Sphaerotilus microaerophilus: one gene and its partners. The protein of the gene in region 3 binds, or shares a complex with, the protein of the main gene of each other region. Links are inferred from orthologs where the notes say so. Each region holds a gene or a part of one and is shown on either strand. Other genes may lie near its edges. The genes, in order: accB, accC and accD.

Region 1 (8,318 bases), 3.5 Mb from region 3 along the record:
ATGATCTTGCCGATCATCGAGTCGTAGTTGGGCGGCACGTAGTAGTTGGTGTACGCGTGCGAGTCCACGCGCACGCCGGGGCCCCCCGGTGGATGCCACATCGTGATGCGGCCTGGCGAGGGCAGGAAGGTGTAGGGATCCTCGGCGTTGATGCGGCACTCGATGGCGTGTCCGCGCACCGAGATCTGCTTCTGCGTGAACGGCAGCTTCTCGCCCGCGGCGATGCGGATCTGCTGCTGCACGATGTCCACGCCGGTGATCAACTCGGTCACCGGGTGTTCCACCTGGACGCGGGTGTTCATCTCGATGAAGTAGAACTCGCCGTTCTCGAACAGGAACTCGAAGGTGCCGGCACCCCGGTAGCCGATCTTCTTGCAGGCGGCGGCGCAGCGCTCGCCGATTTTCTCGATCACCTTGCGCGGAATGCCCGGTGCCGGCGCCTCCTCGATGATCTTCTGGTGCCGCCGCTGCATCGAGCAGTCGCGCTCACCCAGCCACACTGCGTTGCCATGCTGGTCGGCCAGGATCTGGATCTCGACGTGGCGGGGGTTCTCCAGGAATTTCTCCATGTAGACCGCCGGGTTGCCAAAGGCGGCACCCGCCTCGGCCTTGGTGGTCTGCACCGCGTTGAGCAAGGCGCCCTCGGTGTGCACCACGCGCATGCCGCGGCCGCCGCCGCCGCCCGCGGCCTTGATGATCACCGGGTAGCCGACCTGGCGGGCCGTGAGGATGATCTCGTCGGCGCCATCAGGCAGCGCACCGGCCGAGCCGGGGACGGTGGGCACACCCGCCTCGATCATTGCGTTCTTCGCAGAAACCTTGTCGCCCATCAGGCGGATCGACTCGGGCGTGGGGCCGATGAAGGCAAAACCGCTGCGTTCGACGCGCTCGGCGAAGTTGGCGTTCTCCGACAGGAAGCCGTAACCCGGGTGGATGGCCTCGGCGTCGGTCACCTCGGCGGCCGAGATGATCGCGGGCATGTGCAGGTAGCTCTGGGCCGAGGGGGCCGGGCCGATGCACACCGCCTCGTCGGCCAGCTTGACGTACTTTGCGTCGCGGTCCGCCTCTGAGTAGACGACCACCGCCCCCACGCCCATTTCCCGACACGCGCGCTGGATACGCAGGGCGATCTCACCCCGGTTGGCAATCAGGATCTTCTTGAACATGTACTTCTCCGCGGCCTCATGGGCACGCTGAGGGCCCGCGCAGGATGCCGGGCCCGGTCGATCTGCCCCACCTGCTCGCCCACTCGGCTGGGCAGGCGGTGACGCCGGCTCACTCGATGATGAACAGCGGTTGGCCGTACTCGACGGCCTGGCCATTCTCGACCAGCACCTTGGTGATCGTGCCCGCGTGGTCGGACTCGATCTCATTCATGATCTTCATCGCCTCGATGATGCACACCGCCTGGCCTTCCTTGACCTGCTGGCCGACGTCGGCCAGCGCCTTGGCGCCCGGGCTGGAGGCACGGTAGAAGGTGCCGACCATCGGGGACTTGATGATGTGCCCGGTCAACTCGGGGGCGGCAGGGGCGGCGGCGGGTGCAGCGACAGGAGCAGCCGCAAGGACTGGGGCAGCGGCCACCATCGGGGCCGCGTGCGCCACGGTCACCACCGGGCTGCTCTTGACGATGCGCACCTTGCCGTCGGCCTCGGTGATCTCGAGTTCGGCGATGTTGGAATCCGACACGAGGTCGATGAGGGTCTTCAGTTTGCGTAGATCCATGGGAAGCTCCAGGTGACTGGTTCGGGGGGGGGCTGGATGGGGCTGGCCTGGCCGGATGCCCGCAGGGGCACGGACTGGGGCCAGCCGCAGCCGGACGGGAATCAGCGCGGTGCGGCGCGCTGCAGCGCGTAGTCCAGCGCCAGCCGGTAGCCCAGCGGGCCGAGGCCGACGATCACGCCCTCGGCCACATCGGAGAAGTAGGAATGGTGGCGGAAGGCCTCGCGCCGGTGCACGTTGGACAGGTGCACCTCGACGAACGGGATCGCCACGCCGGTGATCGCATCGCGGATGGCCACGCTGGTGTGCGTGTAGGCGCCCGGGTTGATGATGATGAAGTCCACCCCCTCCGTGCGTGCAGCGTGGATGCGGTCGACCAGGCCGCCTTCGTGGTTGCTCTGGAAGTGGCTCAGGCGCACGCCGCGCTCGGCGGCGTAGGCATCCAGGCCCGCCTGGATCTGCGGCAGCGTGGTGGCGCCGTAGACGCCCGGCTCGCGTGTGCCCAGCAGGTTGAGGTTGGGCCCCTGGAGGATCAGGATGTGCATCGTGGTCGGGACACAGAAAGCGAAACCAGCGACTTTACGCGCATTTCGCCCCAAAAGTCGCCATCGCGCGCAATGTTCGCTCGAACGCGTGGCGCATCAGCCCCGCCAGGCAGGTCGCGAACGATCAGCTGGCCACCCGCCTGGCCCAATCCTGCAGTTCGGCGGGCAGCGTCTCGCCGAGCTTGCGGTCGACGATTTGCCCTTGCCGATCGAACAGCACCGAAAAGGGCAGGCCGCCCTGCGGGTTACCCAGCTCACGCGCCAGGCCGCTGCCGGCAAAGCCGGCCACGCCGATGCGAAAACCCACCGGCGTGGCCGCCAGGAAGGCCCGCACCGCCTCGGCCCGGTCCACCGCGATGCCGACCACCGTCACCCTGCCAGCCTGCTCGCGTGCGAAGCGGTCCAGCAGCGGCATTTCCTTGACGCAGGGCGGGCACCAGGTGGCCCAGAAGTTGACCAGCAGCGCCTGCCCTTTCAGCTCACTGAAGGCCAGCTCGCCGCCGCCGACCTGCGGCAGCCGGGTCGCCCACAGTGGCGCTGACGCGGCGGCACCGCCGGCATCGGGGCGCAGCCGCCAAGCCGCTGCGCCGGCCAGCCCCGCTGTGGCGCCGGCCAGCATCATCCAGTGGCGTCGTTGCATCGATGGCGTCCTTTCGTCAGGCGGTGGTTTCGAGGCGCCGGCGCAGCGCATCGAGCCCGCCGCGCCAGGTCTGCCCCTGGGCATCGGCGCGCAGGGCGCCGCGCAGGTCGTCGTGGTCGAGTACGCTCAGGTGCAGTGTCACCCAATCGCCCAGGGCCTGGCTGCGTTCGGCGATGCTGAGCACATCCACCTCGCGGCCCCGCGGGCCGGGCGCCGAGCCGACCTCGTAATCCACGCCGAGGTTCAGCAGGGCCAGCTCGGCCGACTTCGGGTCGTCGCAGTACAGGTCCAGGTGGATGGCCGACAGCCGCGTGGCGGTGCCGCGCCAGACCGCACCGCTCAGGTGCGGGCGGAACTCGGCCAGCCGCTCCATCCAGCGCAAGGCGATGCGGCGCAGCTCGGCCAGTTCGGCGGGCTGGGTGTCGGCGTGGAAGAGCGCCAGGTGCTCGCGCACCGCCGCCTCGACCGCCTCGTTGTCGGGCAGGGCGGCGCGGCGGCCATTCAGCCCGAGATCACGTGCCGCACGCTTCTTGGCCGGGCCGTACTCCAGCCCCTCCTCGACCACCAGCCTGGCGGCCGCGGCGGCCAGCTCATCGCGCTCGGTGTCACTGCTCATGCACAAATTCTAGGAGGCGGCCTGGCGGCGCGGGCCTGCAGGGTTTCAGGGCAGCTCGACCGCGCCCATGCGGGCCACCACGGTGCCCGCCCTCCCGCTGACGTAGGCCGAGCCCGGGCGCTTCTCGAAGCGCTTGGGGGCGGGCAGCATCACCGCCAGCCGGGCGGCCTGGGCAGGCCCGAGGCGGGCGGCGTCGCTGCGGAAGTAGTGCCGCGCGGCGGCCTGCGCGCCGAACACGCCCTCGCCCCACTCGACGTTGTTCAGGTAGATCTCCAGGATGCGCTGCTTGGACAGGCAGGCCTCCAGCATGAAGGTGATCACGAACTCCTGTGCCTTGCGCACCGCGGTGCGCTCGCCGGAGAGGAAGAGGTTCTTCGCCAGCTGCTGGCTGATGGTGGAGCCGCCCACCACCTTGACCTCGAACTTCTTCGGCGCCGCCGCCGGCGCAGGCCGGCCGGTGGACGTGGCCTTCTTCGCCCGTTGTTCCTGGGCGGCATTGACCCGCTCGGCCCGGTCCTCGGCACGCTGGTTGCGTTCCCAGGCCTTCTCGATCGCGTCCCACTCCACGCCGCTGTGCTCGGCAAAGCGCGCATCCTCGCTGGCGATCACAGCCCGCTTGAGGTGGTCGCTGGTGCGGGCGTAGTCGGCCCATTCCTGGCTCCAGAGCACCTGGTGCTGTTCCACCGCCAGGCGCCAGATCTCGCTGCGCTGGAAGCTGGTGGACTGCGGATCGATCACCGTCATCAGCGCGATGCGCAGCAGGAAATACAGCTGCAGCGCCACCGCGCTCAGCAGCAGCAGCGCGCCGATGCGCACCACGTGGCTGTGCAGCAGCTCCCTCAGCGTTCTCATGCGGCGGTCCCGTCAGGCCAGGCCGTCGACTTCCCGACGCAGCATGGCCAGCACCGGGGCCGTGTCAGGCCGCACGCCACGCCAGGCGGTGAAGGACTCGGCCGCCTGCTCGACCAGCATGCCCAGCCCGTCGCGCCCGACCGCGCCCTGCGCCTGTGCCCAGGCGATGAAGCCGCGTGCCGGCGCCCCGTAGGCCATGTCCAGCGCCAGCGCGCCCGGGCGCAGCAGGCCGGTCTCGATCGGCATTGCGTCGGCCTGCAAGCTGGTGGCGGTGCCATTGATCAGCACATCGAAGCCGCCTGGTCCGGCCAAGCCAGCCAGCCCGTTCAAACCCTGCGCAACCAGCCGCACACCGGCCTGGCGGGCCAGCTCGGCGTGCCGCTCGACCAGTTCTACGGCGCGCTCGACGGTGCGGTTGGCCACCACCAGCTCGGCCGGGCGGCTCTCCAGCAGCGGCCCCAGCACGCCGGCCGCGGCGCCACCGGCACCCAGCAGCAGCAGGCGCTGGCCGGCCAGGGCGACGCCGGCATTGACGCCGAGGTCGCGTACCAGCCCGGCCCCGTCGGTGTTGTCGGCCCACCAGCCCTCGGCATCGAAGCGCAGGGTGTTGGCGGCACGCGCCAGCTCGGCCCGCGAGCTGCGCCGGGCGGCCAGCGACCAGGCCTCGGCCTTGAAGGGCATCGTCACGTTGCAGCCACGTCCGCCCTCTGCGGCGAAGGCGCGCACCGTCGCCGTGAAGCCGTCCAGCGGTGCCCACAGGCGGGTGTACTCGATGATCTGCCCCGTCTGGGCGGCAAAGAGCTGGTGGATGCGAGGCGAGCGGCTGTGCTCGACGGGGTTGCCGACGACGGCGTAGCGGTCCATGGAGAAGTCTGGGCGGGGTCAGGGACGTTGTGAACTGGCGTCTTCCACGGCGGCTCGCAGGCCCTCGTCGCGGGTGAAGCGAAAGCGCGAGATGAACACCAGCTGGTCGAACTGGGCCCGCATCGGTGCGGTGAACGGGCCATAGGGTGCGGCGGCCTTGACGATGGAGATCGCGCGGCGGTCCAGCGTGCGGTTGCGTGAGCTCTCGATCACCTCGGCCTGCGCCACGCGCCCGTCCATGTCCACCGCGACCAGCATGGTCAGCTCGCCGTAGAGCTTCTGCCCCTGCGCCTCGGGGAAGTTGCGGGTGCCCAGGTCCTCGATGCGCCGGCGCAGCGTGTCGTAGTAGATCGCGTGCACGCCTTCGCGCGCGGCGGGACTGACGAAGCGCCGCCGTGGGCGGGCGTTCTCGTCCTGGATGCGTTTCTCGATCTGCGCCAGCAGCGCCAGCAGCTGGCGGCGGCGATCCTCGTCGGCGCTGGCGCGGGTGCTGCCGGCCCCGCGGGGCACGTCGGGCTGGCCCATCGTGGCGAGTTCGCGCTTGAGCTGCGCCAGCATCATCATCTGCTGCACCTGCATCTGCTCGACCTGCCGGCGCGACTCCTCGTAGGAATCACCCGCCTGGCTCTGCAGGGCGGGCGGCAGCGGCGAGGTGACCCGGCCCAGCTCGGCGTCGCCGCCACCGGCCAGGTTGCGCTGTGCGATCACCTGGGCCTTCTGCGGCTTGGCAGCGGTGCTGGCGTTGACCAGCACCACCTCCAGCGGGGTGTCCTCCAGGATGCGGTCGAAGGCCTCCGGCGCGGCCACGCGGATCATCAGCACGGCCGCGTGCACGCACAGCGACACCAGCAGCGCCAGCTGCAGGGTGGACAGTTGCTTGAGTCGCTGCATCGATGCGGTCACGGGGCGGGGCAGGTGAGGCGTCGGTCGGCCGCCGGCCGGTGCGGTCGGTGGCGTTGCCGGATTGTGCAGTGCGGGATTGTGCCTTCAGCCGTTCGAGTCAACCGCCCGCAGCCCCGCCGGTCTCGGCCGGGACCGCTTCGGCATCGGCCACGTCAATGGCGAGCGCCAGCGGCGCGGCCGCCTCGACGGCGCTGTCCTCGGCATCCTCGCTCTCGTCGCCCAGCACGGCGTCATCGTCGCTGCGGGACGGGTCGTCCAGGCGCGTGGCCACGGTGCCGGAGATCTCCAGCATCAGCAGGTCGGCCCGACCCAGGCGCACCCGCACCCGCGCGCCGCGCGGCATGTTCTCGGCGCCCACGGCGCGCAGCACCAGCGGCAGGGTGTCGGCGCGCACCAGGCCGTCCTTCAGCACGGCGGCATCCAGCTCGGTGATGCCGTTCTGCTCCAGCCAGCGCAGCGTCCAGTAGCGCTCGATGCCGTTCTGGTAGGCGTTGTAGGCGCTGTAGGCGGCGTCGAAGCCCGAAAGGATCGCCATCAGCGCGGCGTCCTTGGGCTTGAAGGGCGCAGCCAGCGCGGCGGTGCGGCCGTGGCGTGCGCAGGCGATGATCTGCCACTGGTTGACCAGGTCCACGTAGCGACGCAGCGGCGACGTGGCCCAGCTGTATTGCGCCACCCCCATGCCCGCGTGCGGCAGCGCCCGGGTACCCATGCGCACCTTGATGCCTGGCGCCAGGCTGGCCTGGCTGCGGTAGATGCCCGGCACGCCCAGCTCGGCCAACCAGCCGCCCCAGGTGCTGTTGGCCAGGATCATCGCCTCGGCCACGATCAGGTCCAGCGGCGCGCCGCGGCGCCGCTCGCTGATCTGTACGGCCTCGTGCCCGCTGGGCTCCACCGCGTTGGGCTGCCCGTCGGCATCGACGAGGCGGAAGTTGTAGTCCGGCCGGTTGAAGATCTCCGGCTTGCCGCGCACCACCTCGCGTTGTGCCTTGAGCTGCCTGGCCAGCCGCCAGCAGAACGACAGCTCGTTCGCGAAGGCGAAATCGGCGGGTGCGCCGCTCTCCAGCGCCGCCTCGGTGATCACGGCATCCAGCTGGTCATGGCGCAGGTTGGCAGCGATCGGCACGCGCTCCAGCCTGGTCTCGCTGCCCTGGATGGCCAGCGTGGCCTCGTCGATGCGCACGTACAGCGACACGGCCGGGCAGTCGCGCCCTTCCATCAGCGTGTAGGTCTGCACCACCTCGTCGGGCAGCATGGTGAGCTTCCAGCCCGGCATGTAGACGGTGGACAGGCGCTCGCGCGCCACCTTGTCCAGCGCCGAGTCGGGCGTGATCGCCAGGCCCGGTGCGGCGATGTGGATGCCCAGCGTCACCGTGCCCGTGCCCAGGCCCTGGAGCGACAGCGCGTCGTCGATCTCGGTAGTGGCCGAGTCGTCGATCGAGAAGGCCTGCACCGGCGCGAGCGGCAGTTCGTCTTTGATGGCCGGTGCCGCGAGCGTGGCCGGGAAGCCGCTGCCCTTGGGGAACTGCTCGAAGAGGAAGCGCCGCCAGTGGAACTGGTAGGGGCTGTCGATCGCCCCAGCCGCCAGCAGCAGGTCCAGTGGCGCACGCTGGGCGCGCTTGGCTGCCTCGACCACCGCCTTGTACTCGGGGCCGTTCTTGTCGGGCTTGAAGAGGATCTTGTAGAGCTGCTCGCGCACCGGCGCCGGGCACTGGCCGGCCACCAGCTCGCTGGCCCAGGCCTCGATCTGCGCGGCCACCTGCGCTTTGCGCTCGATGGCCAGCAGCGCGGCCTTGACCTGCTCCTCGGGGGCCTTGCGGAACATGCCGCGCCCGCTGCGGCGGAAGTAGTGCGGCGCACCGAACAGGCCGAACAGCGCGGCGGCTTGCTGCACCACGCCGGCCTTGGCGTCGAAGTAGTCGCGTGCCAGGTCGGCGAAGCTGAACTCCTCGGTGGGCGCGAATTCCCAGGCCAGGTCCAGGTCCATCTCGGCGGCCAGCCGCTGCCCTTCGGCGAGCAGCTCGGCCGGGGTGGGCTTGTCGAATTTCAGCAGCACATTGGCCGCCTTGACCTTGACCCGCTTGCCCGATTCCAGCTCGATCTGCATCGAGCTATCGGCTTCGGACATCACGCGGCCGGCGAGGAACTTTCCGGCGTCTTCGAACAGGGCATGCATAGG
Region 2 (4,074 bases), 3.5 Mb from region 3 along the record:
CACCTGTCCAACGTGCACCGGCGCGAGGCCTTCCGCCACCATTCCTACTTCTCCGATGTGGCCGAGGGCGTGATCGTCGGCCTCGGCCCGCTGGGCTACCGGCTGGCGCTGGACTACGCGCTGCAGCGCGCCGCACCGCGCTGATTCCCGTCCGGCTGCGGCTGGCCCCAGTCCGTGCCCCTGCGGGCATCCGGCCAGGCCAGCCCCATCCAGCCCCCCCCCGAACCAGTCACCTGGAGCTTCCCATGGATCTACGCAAACTGAAGACCCTCATCGACCTCGTGTCGGATTCCAACATCGCCGAACTCGAGATCACCGAGGCCGACGGCAAGGTGCGCATCGTCAAGAGCAGCCCGGTGGTGACCGTGGCGCACGCGGCCCCGATGGTGGCCGCTGCCCCAGTCCTTGCGGCTGCTCCTGTCGCTGCACCCGCCGCCGCCCCTGCCGCCCCCGAGTTGACCGGGCACATCATCAAGTCCCCGATGGTCGGCACCTTCTACCGTGCCTCCAGCCCGGGCGCCAAGGCGCTGGCCGACGTCGGCCAGCAGGTCAAGGAAGGCCAGGCGGTGTGCATCATCGAGGCGATGAAGATCATGAATGAGATCGAGTCCGACCACGCGGGCACGATCACCAAGGTGCTGGTCGAGAATGGCCAGGCCGTCGAGTACGGCCAACCGCTGTTCATCATCGAGTGAGCCGGCGTCACCGCCTGCCCAGCCGAGTGGGCGAGCAGGTGGGGCAGATCGACCGGGCCCGGCATCCTGCGCGGGCCCTCAGCGTGCCCATGAGGCCGCGGAGAAGTACATGTTCAAGAAGATCCTGATTGCCAACCGGGGTGAGATCGCCCTGCGTATCCAGCGCGCGTGTCGGGAAATGGGCGTGGGGGCGGTGGTCGTCTACTCAGAGGCGGACCGCGACGCAAAGTACGTCAAGCTGGCCGACGAGGCGGTGTGCATCGGCCCGGCCCCCTCGGCCCAGAGCTACCTGCACATGCCCGCGATCATCTCGGCCGCCGAGGTGACCGACGCCGAGGCCATCCACCCGGGTTACGGCTTCCTGTCGGAGAACGCCAACTTCGCCGAGCGCGTCGAACGCAGCGGTTTTGCCTTCATCGGCCCCACGCCCGAGTCGATCCGCCTGATGGGCGACAAGGTTTCTGCGAAGAACGCAATGATCGAGGCGGGTGTGCCCACCGTCCCCGGCTCGGCCGGTGCGCTGCCTGATGGCGCCGACGAGATCATCCTCACGGCCCGCCAGGTCGGCTACCCGGTGATCATCAAGGCCGCGGGCGGCGGCGGCGGCCGCGGCATGCGCGTGGTGCACACCGAGGGCGCCTTGCTCAACGCGGTGCAGACCACCAAGGCCGAGGCGGGTGCCGCCTTTGGCAACCCGGCGGTCTACATGGAGAAATTCCTGGAGAACCCCCGCCACGTCGAGATCCAGATCCTGGCCGACCAGCATGGCAACGCAGTGTGGCTGGGTGAGCGCGACTGCTCGATGCAGCGGCGGCACCAGAAGATCATCGAGGAGGCGCCGGCACCGGGCATTCCGCGCAAGGTGATCGAGAAAATCGGCGAGCGCTGCGCCGCCGCCTGCAAGAAGATCGGCTACCGGGGTGCCGGCACCTTCGAGTTCCTGTTCGAGAACGGCGAGTTCTACTTCATCGAGATGAACACCCGCGTCCAGGTGGAACACCCGGTGACCGAGTTGATCACCGGCGTGGACATCGTGCAGCAGCAGATCCGCATCGCCGCGGGCGAGAAGCTGCCGTTCACGCAGAAGCAGATCTCGGTGCGCGGACACGCCATCGAGTGCCGCATCAACGCCGAGGATCCCTACACCTTCCTGCCCTCGCCAGGCCGCATCACGATGTGGCATCCACCGGGGGGCCCCGGCGTGCGCGTGGACTCGCACGCGTACACCAACTACTACGTGCCGCCCAACTACGACTCGATGATCGGCAAGATCATCGTCCACGGCGATACGCGCGACCAGGCGCTGGCCCGCATGCGCAGCGCGCTGCAGGAAACGCTGGTCGAAGGCATCTCGACCAACATCCCGCTGCATCGCGAACTCATGGCCGACAAGGCCTTCATCGACGGCGGCACCAGCATCCACTATCTGGAAGGCTGGATGGCGCAACGCCGCCGCTGACCTGGAGCCCCCTGATGGTCGAATTGCTGCTGCTGGTGCCTGCCACCGGCGTGGACCTCGTCAGCGACGCCCTGCTGGAGCTTGATGCTGCGGCGGTGACCGTCGAGGACGCCGATGCGGACACCCCCGACGAGCAGCCGATCTTCGGCGAGCCGGGCATGCCGCAAACGCAGACCGAGAAGGTCGCCGGCTGGCAACGCTCGGTGCTGAAGGCCCTGTTCGAGGACGAAGCAGCGGCCCAGGCCGCCTGCGTCGGGCTGCTGGAACTCGATGAGGCCCAGGGCGTTCATGTGCAGGGCGTTCGACCGGTCGAGGAGCAGGACTGGGTGCGCCTTACCCAGTCCCAGTTCTCGCCCGTGCCGATCACGCCGACGTTCTGGATCGTGCCCAGCTGGCATGAGGTGCCGGCGCAGGCGCGTGAGGTGATCCGCCTGGATCCGGGCCTGGCCTTCGGGACCGGCACGCACCCCACCACCCGCATGTGCCTGCGCTGGATCGCCAACCAGTCCGCCTCACTGTCGGGCAGCTGGGACCGCGTGCTGGACTATGGTTGCGGCTCGGGCATCCTGGCCATCGCGGCGTCCAAGTTTGGTGCTGGCAGCGTCGACGCGGTGGACATCGACCCGGCAGCTGTCGAGTCCTCGGCCCGCAATGCCGATGCCAACGGCGTGCAACTGCACTGCGGACTGCCTGAGGCCGCCGAGGGAACGTACCCCCTGGTGCTGGCCAACATCCTCTCTGCACCGCTGAAGTTGCTGGCCCCGCTGCTGTGCGGCCACGTCACATCCGGTGGCCACCTGGTGCTGGCGGGCATCCTGGAGCGGCAGATCGAAGAACTCCGCACCGCCTACGCACCCTGGGTCGAACTGCAGGTATCGGACACGCAAGAGGGCTGGGTGCTGTTGACAGCCCGCCGGCCGTGACCAGCGACCAGACTGTCGGTCGACGATGAGTCTAGCCACGTCGTGCCCGTCCTGCGGGACAGTCTTCAAGGTGGTGGAAGACCAACTCAAGGTCTCCGAAGGCTGGGTACGCTGCGGCCACTGCCACGACGTGTTCAATGCGCTCGAAGGTCTCTTCGACCTGGAGCGGCGTGATTCGATGATGCAGGGACTTCGCACCCTGCCGGGCGCACTCGACGTGGAACCAGCCGTGCGGCCTGACCGGGGCGGACTGGCCGCTGAACCCACCGAGGTGACGCCTCCGGCCGACATGCCACACGCTGCTCCGGTGGCGGAAACGCAACCGACCGCTGCCCCAGGGGATGCTCCGGCGGTGGAGACGTCGACTGCGATGGCTCCTCTGCAACGATCTGCAGACAAGAACGCACATCCGGGGCATCGCCCACAGGATCCTGCAGAGCGATCCGAACCGCCCACACAAGCCGACGACGAGGCCGAGGATACGCTGTTGGCAGGGGATGTTTCTCAGACACCTCTGCAGGATGAAGCGTCCAAGAAGCGTACCCGCGCCATCGAACAGCACATCGATCGCGAAGAAGAGTCCGCCCCCCCTTCCACGACCGCAGCGACCGAGGAGGCCCTGATTGCCTCGACACTTGCTGCGGACAACCATCCAGAAGATCTTCCTGCATTCGTGCTGGACGCCGAGCGGCGTGCAAGATGGAATCGGCCTCTGGTACGGGGGACCGTGACCGTGGCCGTACTGGCTGGCGCCCTGCTCTTGGCAGGCCAGGTCGCTGTCCATCGCCGCGATCAGATCGCCGCCGTTTGCGAAAGTTGCCAGGGACCTCTTGGCTCCCTGTCGGCTTCGCTGGGCCTGTCCTTGCGTCCACCGGTCGTTCTGGAAGCCGTCGAGGTCGACAACGCGGTGCTCACGCACCCACCCGGCGTAGATGGTTACCGACTCACGGTGCAGGTACGGAACCATTCATCGCATGAGGTCTCGGCGCCGCACATG
Region 3 (10,343 bases):
CCAGCACCGCAGCGGCCTGCGGGTTGTGGGCCACGTCCAGCACCAGCGTCGGCTGGCCAGGCTGCACCTGGAAACGCCCGGGCAGCTGCACCATCGCCAGGCCATTGCGCACCGCCTGGGCCGGCACCGGCAGCCGGTCGCGCAGGGCCTCGAGCGCCGCCAGCACGCCCGAGGCATTGAGCAACTGGTTGGCCCCCCGCAGTGCCGGGTAGCCCAGCGCATTGCGCCGCCGCCCGCGGCCACTCCAGGACCACTGCTGGCGGTCGCCCTCGTGCCGGAAATCGACCCCCGCCTGCCAGACATCGGCACCCACGTCACGCGCATGCGCCTGCAAGCTCGCCGGCGGCTGCGGATCACCGATCACCACCGGCCGACCGGCACGCATGATGCCGGCCTTCTCGCGCCCGATCGCCTCGCGGTCGCCACCGAGGTAGTCCATATGGTCGAGCGCGATGGAGGTGATCACGGCGCAGTCCGTGTCGATCACATTGACCGCGTCGAGCCGACCACCCAGACCGACCTCCAGCACCACCGCGTCCAGCGGCTCGGCCGCCAGGCAGCGCAGGATCGCCAGCGTGGTGAACTCGAAGTAGGTCAGCGCCACGTCACCGCGCGCCGCCTCGACCGCCTCGAAGTGCGGCAGCAGCCGCTCGGCGACCACCACCTCGCCGTTCAGGCGCAGGCGCTCCTCGAAGTGCACCAGGTGCGGCGAGGTGTAGAGGCCGACCCGGTAGCCCGCCTGCAGCAGGATGGCCTCCAGCATCGCGCAGGTGGAGCCCTTGCCGTTGGTGCCGGCAACGGTGAACACAGGGATGTCGAAGTGCAGGCCGAGCCGCTCACGCACCGTGGTGACGCGATCGAGCGTCAGGTCGATGGTGACCGGGTGCAGTCGCTCGCAGTGCGCAAGCCAGTCGGCCAGGCTTCGGTTCATGGTCGGAGCAGAAACGGGGGAAAACGAGGCAGAAAGCTGCCGGTGGGGAGCCGCACACGCGCCGTGCGCTGGGGCCTGTCAACGACGAGGGGCGTCCGAGGACGCCCCTGGCGAAACCGATGCAGCGGGCGTCAGGCCACCGCGTCGGCGCTCTGGCGCTGCAGCATGGCCAGCGCACGGGCGATGGTTTGGCGCAGTTCACGCCGGTCCACGATCATGTCCAGCGCACCCTTTTCCATCAGGAACTCGGAGCGTTGGAAGCCCTCGGGCAGCTTCTCGCGCACGGTGTTCTCGATCACGCGCGGGCCGGCAAAGCCGATCAGTGCCTTCGGCTCGGCGATCACCACGTCACCGACGAAGGCGAAGCCGGCCGACACGCCGCCCATGGTCGGATCGGTCAGCACGCTGATGAAGGGCAGTTTGGCCTTGGACAGGCGGGTCAGCGACGCGTTGGTCTTGGCCATCTGCATCAGCGACAGCAGGCCCTCCTGCATGCGCGCACCGCCGGTGGCGGTGAAGCACACGAAGGGCACCTTCTGCTCCAGCGCCGACTCGACGCCGCGCACGAAGCGCTCACCCACCACCGAGCCCATCGAGCCGCCCATGAAGTCGAACTCGAAGCAGGCCGCCACCACCGGCATGCTCATCACCGAGCCGCCCAGCACGATCAGCGCATCGGTCTCGCCGGTGGCCTCCATGGCCTCCTTGATGCGCTCGGGGTACTTCTTGCTGTCCTTGAACTTCAGCGCGTCGACCGGCACCACTTCCTGGCCGATCTCGTAGCGGCCCTCGGCATCGAGGAAGGCGTCCAGGCGGGCCCGTGCACCGATGCGGTGGTGATGCGAGCACTTCGGGCAGACGTTGAGGTTCTGCTCCAGGTCGGTCTTGTACAGCACCGTCTCGCAGGCCGGGCACTTGACCCACAGGCCCTCGGGCACCGAGCGGCGCTCACTCTGATCGGTCTTCTGCTGGATCTTGGGGGGCAGCAGCTTGTCGAGCCAACTCATGCGCGCAACTCCTTACTTACTTCGTCGAGGCCGGGGCCAGGGTATCCAGGGCCGTGCGGATTTCGCGGATGAAACCGGCTGCCACCGGCACCACCGCCTCGCGCGGTTCCTGTTCAATCAGCTGGATGATACGGGAGCCGATGACTACCGCGTCCGACACACGCGCCACCGCCACCGCGGTGGCCGCATCGCGGATGCCGAAGCCAACACCCACCGGCACGCGCACGTGCTGGCGGATGCGGGGCACCATGCGCGCCACCGCGTCGGTGTCGAGGTGGCCGGCGCCGGTCACACCCTTGAGCGACACGTAGTAAACGTAGCCGGTGGCGATGCGGCCCACCTCGTCCATGCGGGTGTCGGTGGAGGTCGGCGCCAGCAGGAAGATCGGGTCCATCTGCCGCTCCCGCAAGCGCGCCGCAAAGGCCTCGCACTCCTGCGGCGGATAGTCGACGATCAGCACGCCGTCCACACCGGCGGCATGGGCATCGTCGACGAAGCGATCCGGCCCGTAGCGCTCCACCGGGTTGGCGTAGCCCATCAGCACCACCGGGGTGGTGGCATCGGACTCGCGAAAGCGCCGCACCATGGCCAGCACGTCGACAAGCCCGATGCCGCGCTCAAGGGCCCGCTCGCTGGCGCGCTGGATCACCGGGCCGTCGGCCATCGGATCGGAGAAGGGCACACCCAGCTCGATCACGTCGGCCCCGGCCGCGGCCATGCCGTGCATCAACTCGACGGTCACGTCCGCATAGGGGTCGCCGGCCGTGACGTAGGGGATCAGCGCCTTGCGACCTTCGGCGGCCAGGCGGGCAAAGGTGGCGGCAATGCGGTTCGTCGTACTCATTGGGCAGCTCCCGCGTTGCGCACCACTTCGACAGCCTGGGCACCGCTCTTGACGGTCTGCCCGCGGCAGGAGGGCCGGCAGAAGAACTCGGCGCCGGACAGGTCGGCCACGGTGCCGATGTCCTTGTCGCCACGTCCGGACAGGTTGACGAGGATGTGCTGGTCAGGTCGCATGGTCTTGGCCAGCTTCATCGCGTAGGCGACGGCGTGGCTGGACTCCAGGGCCGGGATGATGCCCTCGGTGCGGCACAGGTAGTGGAAGGCCGCGAGCGCCTCGTCGTCGGTGATGCCGACGTACTCGGCCCGGCCGATGTCCTTCAGGTAGGCATGCTCGGGGCCGACGCCGGGGTAGTCCAGCCCGGCCGATACCGAGTGCGTCTCGGTGATCTGGCCGTTGGCATCCTGCAGCACGTAGGTGCGGTTGCCGTGCAGCACGCCGGGCGCGCCGCGCTGCAGCGAAGCCGAGTGCTTGCCGCTGTCCATGCCGTGACCGGCCGCCTCGACGCCGATCAACCGCGTGCCCTCGTGCGGGATGTAGGGGTAGAAGATGCCCATCGCGTTGCTGCCGCCGCCCACGCAGGCGACCACCGCGTCGGGTTGCCGATCGTCACGACCATCGGCGCGGCCGATCATCCCCGGCATCTGCACCAGGCATTCATCGCCGATGACGCGCTGGAAGTCGCGCACCATCGCGGGGTACGGGTGCGGGCCGGCCACTGTGCCGATGATGTAGAAGGTGTTCTCGACGTTGGTGACCCAGTCGCGCATGGCCTCGTTCAGCGCGTCCTTGAGCGTTTTGCTGCCGGACTCCACCGGCACCACCCGGGCGCCCAGCAGGTCCATGCGGTAGACGTTCGGCGACTGGCGCTTGACATCCTCGCTGCCCATGTAGACCACGCACTCCAGGCCGTAGCGCGCGCAGATGGTGGCGGTGGCCACGCCGTGCTGGCCGGCACCGGTTTCGGCGATCACGCGCGGCTTGCCCATGCGCCGGGCCAGCAGCGCCTGGCCGATCACGTTGTTGATCTTGTGCGCGCCGGTGTGGTTGAGGTCTTCGCGCTTGAGGTAGATCTGCGCGCCGCCCATCTCGCGGCTGGTGCGTGCGGCGTGGTAGACCGGGCTGGGCCGGCCGACGAAGTGGGCCAGCTCGCGGCGGTATTCGGCCTGGAAGTCGGCATCGTGGCGGTAGTGCTCATAGGCCTCGCGCAACTCATCGAGGGCGTGGCTGAGCGTTTCGGCAACGAAGCTGCCGCCGTAGATCCCGAAGTGCCCACGGGCATCGGGTTGCTGATAGTCGAACATGGAGGAATCCTGTCGCAGGCCACCCGGCCTCCGCCCGTACACGATCACACGGGGGACGAAGCCGGTCGGCAGATACTCAGTAGGCGCTGTCGAGGTCGGCCAGGCGGGCATCGGCCTCGCGCACCGCATCGCAGAACTGGCGCATCAGCACCACGTCCTTGACCCCCTTGGCAGCCTCGACGCCCGAACTGACGTCAACGGCCCAGGGGCGCAGGCGCAGCACCCCATCGGTCACGTTGGCAGCATTCAACCCACCAGACAAAACGACCGGACAGGGAACGCTGGGGGGGACGAGCGACCAATCGAAGACCTTTCCTGCACCGCCGTACGCCTCGACATGGGCATCGAGCAACATCGCCCGGGCGTGCGGCAGCCCGGCGTACTGGCGTGCGAAGTTTAACAAATCGAAACCCGGCGCCATCCGCGCCGCCCGCAGGTAGGGGCGCGCGGCCTGCTCGCACTGCGCGGGGGTCTCGTCCCCGTGAAACTGCAGCAGCAGGTTGGGGATCGCCGCACAGGCCGCAGCGACGTCGTCCAGCGCGGCGTTGACGAACAACCCCACCGGCGTCACGAAGGGCGGCAGACGCGAGGCCAGCTGCGCCGCCCGCTCGACGCCCACATGCCGAGGACTGGGCGGGTAGAAGACAAAACCGATCGCGTCGGCACCGGCTTCGACGGCCGCGTCCAGATCGGCCTCGCGGGTCAGGCCGCAGATCTTGATGCGCGTGCGTGCGTGAACAGCAATCATGGGAAGGTAGCAGCAGAATCCCCGGCAGTGACGGAGCCGGGCAACCAATCGTGCGCCGCTGCCCCGTCCGGCAGGCCGTGGCAAGCATCGTAGCGTGGGCCGAGAAAGTACAGGCCGTCCGGTGCAAAGGTGGGCGCAGCAACATCGCGGTCGCGCGCAGTCAGCACCTCGCGCATCCAACCGGGCTCGCGAGCGCCGCTGCCCACCGCAACGAGACAGCCCATCAGATTGCGCACCATGTGGTGCAGGAAAGCGCTGGCCTCGAAGTCGAAGCGCCAGAAGGCCCCGTGCCGCTCGATGCGGATCTCGTGCATCTGCTTGACCGGGCTGCGCGCCTGGCAGTCGGCGGAGCGAAAGGAGGAAAAGTCGTGCTCGCCGATGAGGTGCGCGGCCGCCTCGCGCATGCCTGAGGCCTCCAGGGGCCGGAACACCCAGCCGACGAAGCCCGATTCCAGCGCTGGCCGCACCGGCGACTCGCGCAGCACGTAGGCATAGCGGCGCGCACGCGCAGAAAAGCGGGCGTGGAACCCATCATCGACACGCCGGCACCACTGCACCCCGACATCCTGCGGGAGGAAGCGGTTGGTGCCCCGCACCCAGGAAAAATCCGCCCGGTCGAGCGATGTGTCCAGGTGCACCACCTGGTTGATCCCGTGCACGCCGGTATCGGTGCGCCCGGCGCAGGTCACACGCACCGGCATCGCCGCAAACTGCGCCAGTGCCTCTTCCAGGACCTGTTGGACCGAGGCCACGCCCGCCTGGCTCTGCCAGCCGTGATAGGCCGTGCCGCGGTAGGTGATGCCCAAGGCAAGACGCACGTCGAGTCGACTCCAGTGGTTTGAAGCACAAAGACAAAGGGCGCGAGGGACACCGCCTTGGCGGCTCGCCCATCGCGCCCTGAAGGGGTTGGCGAGATCAGTTCAGGCTGTTGAGCATCGCCTGGGCCCTGGCCTTCAGCGCGCCGTCGGCCTTCTCGATCACTTCCTGCAGCAGGTCACGCGCGCCCTCGTGGTCGCCGATCTGGTGGAACTCCTCCGCCAGTTCGATCTTGCGGGCCAGCGGGTCGCCGTCGTCATCGTCCAGCCCCATCTCCAGCGAAGCACCCATGTCCAGCGGCGTCGCAGCCACCGTCGGGGCCGGCGCGTCGAGGTCGAGCGACAGGTCCGAGAGGTCCAGGCGTGGAGCAGGCGAGGGGGCAACGGGCAGATCCTGCAGTTCAAACTCCAGGCTGCGGCTGCTGCCGGAGTTCGACGTACCGGTCGGCGGCACGCTCGGGGAGAACGGCGGCACACTGGGCGAGAACACCGGGGGCACGCTCGGTGAGAAGGCCGCGGGCATGCTGCTGTGGTAGCCACTCATGCGCGCCGTGGGCGCCTCATCCATGTCGCCCGGCACGGAAATGTCCAGATCGACCACGGCGGTGCTTCCTGAGGGGATGTCGCCATCCAGGTTCAGGTCAGGCACGCTGTGCTCGAAGCGCGAAGGCGACGGCACCACGGACTGCGGCATGGTGCTGGCGCCGAGCATCTCACCGCCGCCGGCTTCTGCCGTCGAACCGGCACTGGGCTGCCCACCCGGCTCGTAGAGCGGGTTCTCGGGGTCGATCGAGCGGCCGAGCTCCTGGGCCCGCTGCCAGTCGTCTCCCTGCCCACCCGTCAGCCCATAGAGCTCACCGGCGAGCAACTCGTAGCCCTTGATGTCGCGGCGCTTGGCGTAGACCTCCAGCAGCTTGGTGCGGATGGCCAGACGCTCCGGATTGGTGCGCATGGCCTCCTTCAGGATCTCCTCGGCCTGCAGGTCCCGACCATAGGCCAGGTAGACATCCGCTTCGGCGACGGGGTCGACGTCACCGATGGCGTCGATCTGGCTGAGCGAATAGCTCATCGACGATGGCGCACCGGACGCGTCGCGCGTGTCGATGCGCTGACCACCGCTGGCGCCGAAGAAGGAGTCTGGCTGCAGCCGGCTTTCCAGGAACGACGTGACTCCGGCCTCGTCCTTGTTCTTGTTGCGGAAGCGGTAGAAGCCAAACCCGGCCAGCAGCGCCGCCAGCAGGCCCGCCCCTGGCAACAGCAGCGGGTTCTCCATCAGGGAGTCGACCAGCGACGGTTCCTCGGCCTGGATCGGCGGCACGACGACCGGCGACCTGGACGCAGCCACGGCGGGCTTCGACGCGGCTGCGACCAGCGGGGCACTGGCGGCCACGATCGGCATCGCCGCGCTGGCCGAAGCAGAGGCTGCCGATGCAGCCGCCATCACCATCGGAGCGGCGCTGGCCGCCACTGCAGGCGACGACACGGGTGCAAGTGCAGGTGCAGGCTTTGCGGCCACTGCGGCAGACGAGGCTGCAGAGGCCACACCCGTCGCAGCCGGTGCGGCAATCGTCGGCAGCAACGGTGCCTTGGCGCCCGCCACCGCGTTGCTGGCAGCCGCGCCGGCCGCCTTGGCAGCCGATGCGGGCGAGGCAGCAGCGGACGCCGCCTGGAGCTTCTTCAAGTCTTCCAGGTTGCGAGCCAACTCACCCACACGGTGGGCTGCGTCCTTCTGGGCGCGATCCTTGGCGATCTTGTCCTCGGAGGTCAGCGCCCCCGCCGACGAAGCGGCCTTGCCCTTGTCCAGTTGCAACCGGTCCGGCGTTGGCGCGGCCGCCTGCTTGCGGTCCTGCACTTCGGCCTGCACCTTGCCTGCCGACTTGCGGGCCGGTTCGGCCTCGTGGGTCTGCGCGGGCACCGCCCCCGCCAGACGCTGGCGGTAGGCGTTGAAGTCGGCGCTCTGCACCTGGATCACGCGGCGCGCCTCGCTCGCGTCGATGGCGGCAGCCTGCTCGCTCGACGGCACGCTGAGCACCACGCCCGCCTTCAGGCGGTTCATGTTGCTGCCGGAGAAGGCATGGGCATTGCCCCGGAACAGGCCGACCAGCATCTGCTCCAGCGACACGCCCGAACCCACGTTGCGCCCAGCAATGCCACCCAGCGTGTCGCCCGGCTTGACGCGGTATTCAAGCTGCTCGCCGTCGGACGCCTTTGACGCTGCGCGGACAGGCGCAGCCGCCTTCGGTTCTGCGGCAACCCGGGCCGGCGCTGGCGGCGCCACGGGCACCGGGGCAGGCTCGGCCGCCACGGCAGGCGGTGCTGCAGGCACAGGCGCCGTCGCGACAGGAGGCGCCGCCACCGCCACCGGCGTGGCCGGGGCGGGCACGGCCGCGGGCGCACGGGCCACGGCAGGCGGATCGAACAGCAGGGTGTACTCGCGCAGCAGGCGGCCGCTCGACCACGACAGCTCAAGGATCACGTCGACGAAGGGCTCCTGTACGGCGCGATCGCTGACGATGCGCAGGAAGGCACTGCCATCGGCCCTCCGCTGCACCACCACCGTGGTGGCCGGCAGCACCGGGTTGTAGTCGACCCCGGCGATGCGGTAGGCGTCCGGCGGCGCGATGCGCACGCGCAGGTTGGCCGCCTCATCCGGCGTCAGGCTGGTGACGTCGATCTCCGCCTTGAGCGACTCGCCCAATGCCGACTGCACCGTCAGGCGACCGAGGCTGAGCGCCCATGCCGATGGCGCGGCACACAGGGCCGCGGTGACGGCGGCCACGGCCGCCACTTCTTTCAGAGCCATGCGCCCCGTGCGCTTCGTCTGGATTTTCAAGGCGTCTCCCACGCTGCAGGAGCCGGAATAGATCCGGCGGCCCGCGTCAGTCAGGTCGGGCGAAGAGGATACAGAATATCTGAAAAGACAATAACATCAATAAGATACAAAGACAAGCTCATGCAGTCTCTGATGTTCCTGCCAAATCGACCCGGTGTGCGCAAGCGGACGGCGGTCGTTGCCCGAGGACAACGAGCCGCCGCCGCGCTCGGGCGGCTGTCTTATTGGCCGAGCAGGATACGCAGCATGCGGCGCAGCGGCTCGGCGGCGCCCCATAGCAACTGGTCGCCGATGGTGAACGCGCCGAGGTATTCCGGCCCCATCGCCATCTTGCGCAGGCGACCCACCGGAATCGTCAACGTACCGGTGACAGCCACGGGCGTCAGGTCACGGATCGTGGCTTCGCGGGTATTGGGCACCACCTTCACCCAGGCGTTGTCGGCCGCAATCATCGCCTCGATATCGGCGAGGGGCACGTCCTTGCGCAGTTTGAAGGTCAGGGCCTGGCTGTGGCAGCGCATGGCGCCGATGCGCACGCAGAAACCATCCACCGGCACGGCCGGCGCCGCAAAACCTTCGCCCTGACCGAGGATCTTGTTGGTCTCGGCCATGCCCTTCCACTCTTCGCGTGACACGCCGTTGCCCAGATCCTTGTCGATCCAGGGAATCAGCGAACCGCCCAGCGGGACGCCGAAATTCGCGGTTTCCGCTTCGCCCAACGAACGCTGCTTCGCGATGATCTTGCGGTCGATTTCCAGGATGGCGCTCTTCGGGTCATCCAGCAGCGCCTTGACTTCGGCATTGAGCGTGCCGAACTGGGTCAGCAATTCGCGCATGTGCTGGGCACCACCGCCGGACGCAGCCTGGTAGGTCTGCGTGCTCATCCACTCGACCAGGCCAGCCTTGTACAGCGCCCCCACGCCCATCAGCATGCAGCTGACGGTGCAGTTGCCGCCCACCCAGTTCCTGCCGCCCTTGGCCAGCGCATCCTTGATGACCGGCATGTTGACCGGGTCGAGGATGATGACCGCATCGTCCTTCATCCGCAGCGTCGAGGCGGCATCGATCCAGTGGCCGCTCCAGCCCGCCGCACGCAGTTTCGGGAACACCTCGGTGGTGTAGTCGCCACCCTGCGCGGTGATGATGACTTCGCAGCGCTTGAGCGCGTCGATGTCGAACGCGTCCTGCAGCTGGGTTTCGTTCTTCGCCATCGACGGCGCAGCGCCGCCGGCATTGCTGGTCGAGAAGAACAGCGGCTCGAAGTGGGCGAAATCACCTTCGGACACCATGCGGTCCATCAGGACCGAGCCCACCATGCCGCGCCAACCAACCAGGCCAACGAGGGGGTTCTTGGACAATGCCATTTTCAGATCACCTTTACTCAACAAGACTCCGGACCCTGGTTCTCCCGGCTCGTTCGCCGGGTCCAGAGGGGGTAGGGGCGAAACGATCCGAGAGCGTCAGCTCTTGATAATGGTTTTGCCAATGGTCTTGCCGGTCAGGGCAGCAACAACTGCATCGCCCATCTCGCGGGTGCCCACCTTGGTCGTGCCCTCGCTCCAGATGTCGCCGGTGCGCAGACCGGCCGACAGCACCGCCTTCACCGCGGATTCGATCCGGTCGGCGGCTTCGGGCTGGTTGAGGGAGTAGCGGAGCATCATGGCAGCGGACAGGATTGTAGCCAGCGGGTTTGCAATACCCTGACCGGCGATGTCCGGTGCGCTGCCATGGCTGGGTTCGTACAGGCCCTGGTTGGCAGCGTTCAGCGACGCGGAAGGCAGCATGCCGATCGAGCCGGTGAGCATCGCCGCCTCGTCGGACAGGATGTCGCCGAACATGTTGCCGGTCACCACCACGTCGAACT

The links.
Region 1: the proteins of accD (region 3) and accB are in contact, whole or in part, in a solved structure (PDB 8UXZ), measured with the Escherichia coli proteins. The link is inferred for Sphaerotilus microaerophilus from one-to-one orthologs.
Region 2: the proteins of accD (region 3) and accC are in contact, whole or in part, in a solved structure (PDB 8UXZ), measured with the Escherichia coli proteins. The link is inferred for Sphaerotilus microaerophilus from one-to-one orthologs.

Annotation. Positions count from the first base shown.
Region 1 is NZ_AP025730.1:6,016,486-6,024,803, reverse strand. What follows is about bases 1-2,838. They hold accB (acetyl-CoA carboxylase biotin carboxyl carrier protein), read right to left. Parts: upstream 1,726-2,838; coding sequence 1,276-1,725; downstream 1-1,275. Other genes in these bases: NGK70_RS26180 (TlpA family protein disulfide reductase), read right to left, coding at 2,392-2,838; aroQ (type II 3-dehydroquinate dehydratase), read right to left, coding at 1,827-2,267; accC (acetyl-CoA carboxylase biotin carboxylase subunit), read right to left, coding at 1-1,166. In the rest of the region: more of NGK70_RS26180, read right to left, coding at 2,839-2,907; NGK70_RS26175 (hypothetical protein), read right to left, coding at 2,924-3,523; NGK70_RS26170 (transglycosylase domain-containing protein), read right to left, coding at 3,569-4,375; aroE (shikimate dehydrogenase), read right to left, coding at 4,388-5,239; NGK70_RS26160 (energy transducer TonB), read right to left, coding at 5,258-6,130; NGK70_RS26155 (ribonuclease catalytic domain-containing protein), read right to left, coding at 6,240-8,315. UniProt on the Escherichia coli protein: This protein is a component of the acetyl coenzyme A carboxylase complex; first, biotin carboxylase catalyzes the carboxylation of the carrier protein and then the transcarboxylase transfers the carboxyl group to form malonyl-CoA.
Region 2 is NZ_AP025730.1:6,022,834-6,026,907, forward strand. What follows is about bases 1-2,979. They hold accC (acetyl-CoA carboxylase biotin carboxylase subunit), read left to right. Parts: upstream 1-804; coding sequence 805-2,154; downstream 2,155-2,979. Other genes in these bases: aroQ (type II 3-dehydroquinate dehydratase), read left to right, coding at 1-144; accB (acetyl-CoA carboxylase biotin carboxyl carrier protein), read left to right, coding at 246-695; prmA (50S ribosomal protein L11 methyltransferase), read left to right, coding at 2,169-2,979. Outside these bases: more of prmA, read left to right, coding at 2,980-3,077; NGK70_RS26205 (zinc-ribbon and DUF3426 domain-containing protein), read left to right, coding at 3,151-4,074. UniProt on the Escherichia coli protein: This protein is a component of the acetyl coenzyme A carboxylase complex; first, biotin carboxylase catalyzes the carboxylation of the carrier protein and then the transcarboxylase transfers the carboxyl group to form malonyl-CoA.
Region 3 is NZ_AP025730.1:2,530,412-2,540,754, reverse strand. Bases 1-2,827 are described here. They hold accD (acetyl-CoA carboxylase, carboxyltransferase subunit beta), read right to left. Parts: upstream 1,939-2,827; coding sequence 1,063-1,938; downstream 1-1,062. Other genes in these bases: trpB (tryptophan synthase subunit beta), read right to left, coding at 2,779-2,827; trpA (tryptophan synthase subunit alpha), read right to left, coding at 1,955-2,782; folC (bifunctional tetrahydrofolate synthase/dihydrofolate synthase), read right to left, coding at 1-931. In the rest of the region: more of trpB, read right to left, coding at 2,828-4,083; NGK70_RS11020 (phosphoribosylanthranilate isomerase), read right to left, coding at 4,160-4,831; tRNA pseudouridine(38-40) synthase TruA, read right to left, coding at 4,828-5,649; NGK70_RS11010 (motility hub landmark protein FimV), read right to left, coding at 5,747-8,449; asd (aspartate-semialdehyde dehydrogenase), read right to left, coding at 8,701-9,843; leuB (3-isopropylmalate dehydrogenase), read right to left, coding at 9,940-10,343.